2 regions of the Psychrobacillus sp. FSL H8-0510 genome follow, and region 1 is predicted to be linked to the other one. Evidence: riboswitches for the same ligand, from Rfam matches in the RefSeq annotation. Region 1 holds a riboswitch; the other holds the start of a gene.

Region 1 (3,423 bases):
TTGCTTGGAACTGGGACAAAGTTTGGATCACTAAGTCTAATCTCTTCCAAAATAATTGTTCCCTGCCTCTGTATTCCCAGCCATTGAATAGAAACTCTTTACCTTCCCCTACTGTAGCTATTCCTTTTTCTGTAATATAGACGAGTGATTCCTCTACCTGAATTAGATCACGGTTATGCAACTCATTAATTCCAATATCATAGTCTTCCTTCGATAATTGTGGGAGAATAGAGAAAAAAGCATGAAGTTGAAAATATGTCACATCTTGAATAGTTTGTCCTGATTTTTTACCTTTTAATAAATAATAAGGAGCATTCTCAGAACGTTGTCCGGATAACTTATGTATAATAAATAGTAATATTTGATGAAAATGCATAGGAATACCTCTCTTTTCTGAAGTATTTTGGTTGAAATATAGGGAAAACATCTTTAGAATGAATACGATAGCATATTCGTGTTAGTAGTTATAAAGGAGAGAATATAATAATGGCAAAATATACAATTGTAGATAAAGATACATGTATAGCGTGCGGAGCATGTGGAGCCGCTGCCCCAGATATTTATGACTATGATGATGAAGGTATTGCCTTCGTTATTTTAGATAATAACATGGGTACAACAGAAGTTCCAGAAGAACTAACGGAAGATATGGAAGACGCTTTTGAAGGCTGTCCTACTGATTCTATTAAAGTCGCAGATGAATCATTCGAAGGCGACGCACTGAAATACGAATAGTATATGGAATGGTGGTTGTGACTTTGTCATAATCACCATTTTTCATTCTAATAATATCAGACAAATAGACGCTAGGTCGGTCAATATCCGTTTCAATTGTTTTCACATGGCTTTAGACAGACTTATTACTATCGTTTGACTGTCTCACCCTTCTACAACATTTAGAAACAGGTAAGGGCGTTTTTAGATAACTAGAGATAAGATACTTTCTTATTCTTAGAGGTGATGGATGACAGTCTAAGTACGCGACATCCTGTCGCAACGACTGCCTGACCCGCATCGTGCGAGCCCGAAGATGCAATTTAGTTCACTCGTTTGCTTCTTTATTTTGGCAACACTTACTATTTCTCTTTATTTCCACTAATGTACGAGAAATCTACCTTCTTCATCTATCAATGGAGAATAACATTTAATTCAAAAGTGAATACAAATAACTTTTCCATTTCTAAGATTTTACCACTCTTGTGACTTAAGCGATAAGCTATGTTAAATCTTCTTGTTGGGTACTACCCGTTTATTTGATTGTAGCGCAAGGCGGCGACTCCAGCGGGAAGCTTGAGCTGAAGACCCCGCAGAAGCGCAGCGAACGAGGAGGCTGAAGCCAAGAACGCGGAAAGCGTCCGCCTGAAGCGAAAATCAGTATTATCATTCTTTCTTTTCAGCTCCATAAACCAAGTATATTTTCTTTTTAAAAAAAGTTGTTCCTCCTAGTGGAGAAACAACTTTTTGTTAATTTGTATTAGGTTTCATATATGAACTAGTTACTTTATCAAGCAATGGCTTCATTCGTTTGAATAAAACAATCATCACGATCGTTACTAATATACCTTTAATAAGATTAAATGGTAATATACCAAAAATGATCGTATTAAACAAAGCAGTGCCTGTTTCCATAGGGAAATTTAAGAAATAAGCGTACATTGGTAAAAATACATAATAATTTAGTACACTCATCCCAATAGCCATAGAGACTGTACCTGCTCCGAGTCCTGCCATAATGCCTTTGGACGAAGTAACTTTGCGATAAATCAAATACACAGGTGCGATAAACAAGATACTAGTTACAAAGTTAGCCATATGACCAACAGGTACACCAGTTGGACTTCCTGCAAATAACCAATCTAGCACATTTTTTAAAAATGCGACTAAAATTCCTGCAACTGGTCCCATTGTGATTGCAGCGATTAATGCTGGTATATCACTAAAGTCCACCTTTAAATAAGCCGGTAAAACCGGTAATGGAAATGCAAGTAGCATTAAAACAAAAGAAATACTACTCAGCATTGCGACTGCAATAAGCATTCGCGTTTTGCCTTTTAACATAAATCCTCTCTCCTTTTGCGATTCACTCCACAAGAAGAAAGGTTCAGAACGTTTGCATACTTAAAAAATCCCTCGAACTTATAGAAGTTCAAGGGAGAAACAAGGTACACTTTAATAAGCGTATCCGTATAAGCATACGAAAAACGACTGCACCTTCACCTTCTCCCATCCAGACTATACTGTCGGCTTTGGAATTTAACCAAATCAACCTGTTAAGGTTCGCGGGCTGAAGAAATAAATTTCTAATACCGCCGGTCGGGAATTGCACCCTGCCCCGAAGATGAATCAATATTTTGTTGTCCTCCAAGAATATATCTTGAATTAATAACATTTTATCAAATTAAAACAATATATGCAACAGACCTGTTTGCAACTGAGAATACTAGGCAAACTTATGTTATGGGCGATTATTAAAATTTAAGGGCTGTATCGGATCGCTTATGGGCTGTATTCGTATGGGCTGGGCTATCCGCTAGTTTTACTAGCAAGATGATTAATTATGGGCTATTTTCACAAATGTATGGGCTATCACATATATCTTAAAACAAAAATGCCAAGCTTAAGTTAATAAGCATTGGCATTTTTTTATTATTGAATTGTTTGCATAGTAAAACCATTTGGCCCCACTGGAACTGGAAGTGGACTAGAAAAATCTATTTCATTCCATTTTTCTTGTACGATATTCTCTAATCGGATAGTTTGATTGAAGCTTGCAGCTGTAAGCGAGAAAGCTTCTATCAAACGGGATGCCTCACTTGCATTTAGTGATTCCAAATCTAAAGGCTCATCAAAATGTACAACAAGTCCCTTATCTTCCTTAACTGAATAAGTTACATCATTCGGAATAACAGAAGTATAAATTTCATTTTCAGGATTTTTCATCCCCTGCAATGCTTCTAATAGTGTATTGAAAGTTTTATTGAAGTTTGGTGTTAAATAGGTCACTTGATTAAAAGCCTTATATGCAAAATAATTTACCTTCTGCTCTGTGCCAGTTAACACCAAAGGTTCCTCTATAGTCCCTACTTGATTCCATTCGATTGGGGATCCGTCCTCATTTACTCTTAAGAACGAATCAAAATCGGTAAAGACCTCATTGATTGAAGAGATGTATGGTACAGCTGTTCCAGGTGCAGAATCGTAGCCATGATCTGCTGGTAAGTAATGTTTTAATATTTTACCTTCTGCTATAAAGTAGCCTTTGTAAGGATGATATTCTTGGAAACCAAGAGAAGTTTCGTCAATCTCCAAAGCATACTGATTATATAATTCTAAGCTACTAGGTTCCATATTTGGAAAATCCGCTTCTATTTTCTCTTGAGGAATGACAATCGTGATTGGTACAGTGAGCGCATTTTCCAATAG
Region 2 (3,423 bases), 120 kb from region 1:
TGCAAAAACTAGTTATCGAACTTACCATTATAGCTTCTATGCAGACATTAACAACATATATACCTACAACCGCTCCTACTCATCAGGAAACCCCTGCCTATGCTAAATGGGGACAAGTTGCTGTAAAAGAAACTCAATCCAAATTTCCCCATGCAAGTATAATTGACTATCTTTATGAAGGAAGTGAACCGAAAGGAAATTCTACCATTGAAAAGTTCAGTCTAAGGTTAAAAGAGAGTGACAAAGAATTTGGAGTCTCTGTTAAAATTGAATATATTACTGATACTAATGAATTGATCCATGTTCAAATCCATGAAGTTTCGGATTAATTGTTTATACTTTTTCTATTGTTTCTAAGTCATTTCTAAATTTAAGTGAACCAATTTTATCACGACATGACCTTTAACAGATTTGCCATCTCAATTGCAGAGACGGCTGCATCGTATCCTTTGTTTCCAACCTTTGTACCTGCCCGTTCAATAGCTTGTTCTATAGATTCTGTAGTGACGATACCAAAAATAACTGGTACTCCAGTTTGTAAACCTACTTGTGCAATTCCTTTTGCTGCTTCGTTGCAAACATAATCATAGTGTGTCGTTGAACCTCTGATTACTGTACCAAGACCAATCACTGCATCGTATTTTTGGGAATCTGCCATTTTTTTTGCAATAAATGGTACTTCAAATACACCAGGAACCCAAGCAACTTCAATACTTTCTTCAGCGACACCATGACGTTTTAACCCATCTATTGCACCGTCAACTAGTTTTGCATTGATGAAATCATTAAAACGTCCGACAACAATACCTACTTTCAAATCTGTTCCAATTAAATTTGCTTCTATTGTTTTTACCATCTTATTCTCTCCTTAGCTAGCTTTAATATTTATTAAATACCTTGATAGTTCTTCGATTGTGACAATCTTTAATTGATATTGTTTGGCAAGCTCCAGTAAATCTGGTAATCGTGCCATTGAACCATCATCGTTCATTATTTCGCAAATTACACCTGATTTAGCTGAGGCACAAAGCATGGCAAGGTCAACTGCAGCTTCCGTATGACCTCGTCTTTCCAGTACACCACCTGGCTTTGCGATTAGCGGAAAGACATGTCCTGGTCGTTTAAACTGTTGTGCCTTTGCTTGTGGCTTAATGACTTGTAACATCGTCTCTGATCGATCAAACGCACTTATGCCCGTTGAAGTGTTTTCATGATCAATCGACACAGTAAATGCAGTTTGATGAGAATCTGTATTATTAGAAACCATCGGATGTAATTGCAATACCTCTGCGATTTCTTCATGAATAGGCATACAAATCAATCCTCGACCATACTTAGCCATGAAATTGATGTTTTCTGGTGTTGCAAATTCTGCTAAACAAAGGAAATCGCCTTCATTTTCGCGGTTTTCATCATCTACTAAAATAATAAGCTTTCCTTGTGTTAAATCTGTGATTGCTTCTTCTATCGTATTAAGCATGCTAATTTCTCCTTAAAAACCGTTCTGCTGTAAAAAGTCCTGGGTGATGATAGTCGATTCACTTTTCTTTGTACTAAATTGATGCACGTACTTCCCTAGCATGTCACCTTCGATATTAACGAGTTCACCCGCTTTTTTCACACCTAGAACTGTTTCCTTATTTGTGTGGGGAATTAATGAAACTGTTACTGTCGACTTATTTATAGCAAAAATAGTTAAACTTGTTCCATCAATCGTTATAGATCCCTTTGGAATACAAAAGTGACTTGCCTCTTCTGGTACAATAATATCGATATACACTGCATTTGCTGCATGGTGCTTTTTCAATATGGTACCCACACCATCCACATGTCCTGTAACGAAATGTCCACCGAATCGACCGTTTGCCGCTAATGCTCTTTCTAAATTGACAACTGAACTGCTATTTAATAATTTTGTTGTAGTTGCATAAAACGTCTCTGGCATAACGTCCACTGTAAATTCAAATCTTGAAAATGCGATTACTGTTAAACAGACACCATTCACTGCAATACTATCACCTAATTTGATGTCCTCTAAAATTCGTTTTGCTCGGATAATAAGTTGCATACTGCTAGCAGATGTTTGTACGTTCTTAATGGTGCCAAGCTCTTCAACAATTCCTGTAAACATCGTATCCTCCTTATTAGTAAGTACTTTTAGATGGAATCTAAAGCCTACTTCAAACAAAAACCTCCGTACACATAAGTGTCGGAGGGAAATTAGGTAGATTCAAATAAGCCTTTTGTGTTTTTCTCTCAAAAAGCATTGAACTACTCCTTCTCCCATCCAGACTATAACTGTCGGCTTTGGATTTTCACCAAATCATGCGTTTTACGGCTCACAGGCTTTGAGATTTCTCTCTTACTGTCGATTGGGAATTTCACCCGACCCCGAAGGATAGTTATTCAATTTTAAAAAATAGAAGCGCCTATGCCCGCGGGATCATGTCCCAACAAACTGACTTGCCCAAATTTGTTGGCACTGACAAACGCTATAGCTAGACATTAAAAAACGCATCCAAATTTATGGATGCGAGAGAAGTCATACTTTAATAAGCCTTTTGTTCCTTTTTTAGCATAACTAAAAAACCTCCAAATAGGCGACTTTCTCCTTCTCCCATCCAGACTTTAACTGTCGGCTTTGGATTCTCACCAAATCATGCGTTTTACGGCTCACAGGCTTTGAGATTTCTCTCTTACTGTCGATTGGGAATTTCACCCGACCCCGAAGGAATGTTATAAAATTGTTATTAGCATAACAATTTCATATCTTAATTGCAAGGAGTTAAGTACTTTTACATTATACAAAAGGATTTTGAAAAACATAAAAAGCTAAGAACCTCTTGTGTTGAGGGTCTTAGCAACTTTTTTCTAAAAAAAATAATTAGATCATAATGATGACAATCTTATATTTTTCATACTGTTTAATATTTTTTGCTGTATATATAAATACTGATCTAATTCTTCCACAGTCAACTCTTCAAATAACTCCACAAATATTTCTTCGCCAATCTTTTGTGCTTCCATTAAAGCAGATCGCCCTTTTTCTGTAATCTGAAGATGGATCGTCCGGCGATCTGCTTCACTATACAGTCGTTCCGCTAATTCGAACTTCACGAGCTTGCTAGAAATATTTGTGATTGCTCCTTTTGTATACCCTAAGGTCTCTGCTAAATCACTTTGCATTACTGGACCATTTGCACGTAATTGTGCTAGTACCAAAATTGCAGATATTCCTACTGGAAATTCAAATTTAGAAGAGAATTTAACTATATTTTCGTTTGAGATTACTTCAGTTGCATGAATCAATTTAAATAAATTTGTTTTCTCCATACTACATCCTTCTATTAACGCAACATGATGGATCCACCATCAACCATCATCGTTTGACCTGTAATATATCTTGAATCCTCACTAGCTAAA

The links. Region 1 has a riboswitch for FMN ahead of MHI40_RS07210 (ECF transporter S component). Riboswitches for the same ligand answer to the same signal wherever they lie in the genome.
Region 2: linked by a shared signal. The riboswitch ahead of ribE (riboflavin synthase) and the one ahead of MHI40_RS07210 (ECF transporter S component) in region 1 are both predicted to bind FMN.

The regions. Positions count from the first base shown of each region.
Region 1 is NZ_JBBOYZ010000001.1:1,483,717-1,487,139, reverse strand. It holds gene MHI40_RS07220 (helix-turn-helix domain-containing protein) at 1-376, opposite strand, end outside; gene MHI40_RS07215 (ferredoxin) at 487-735, shown strand; gene MHI40_RS07210 (ECF transporter S component) at 1,465-2,058, opposite strand; FMN riboswitch at 2,212-2,344, opposite strand; gene MHI40_RS07205 (hypothetical protein) at 2,647-3,423, opposite strand, start outside.
Region 2 is NZ_JBBOYZ010000001.1:1,365,042-1,368,464, reverse strand. It holds gene MHI40_RS06585 (DUF3889 domain-containing protein) at 1-329, shown strand, start outside; gene ribH (6,7-dimethyl-8-ribityllumazine synthase) at 389-856, opposite strand; partial or broken gene ribB (3,4-dihydroxy-2-butanone-4-phosphate synthase) at 893-1,480, opposite strand; gene ribE (riboflavin synthase) at 1,493-2,131, opposite strand; FMN riboswitch at 2,272-2,403, opposite strand; FMN riboswitch at 2,606-2,737, opposite strand; gene MHI40_RS06565 (MarR family winged helix-turn-helix transcriptional regulator) at 2,890-3,333, opposite strand; gene MHI40_RS06560 (SDR family NAD(P)-dependent oxidoreductase) at 3,348-3,423, opposite strand, start outside.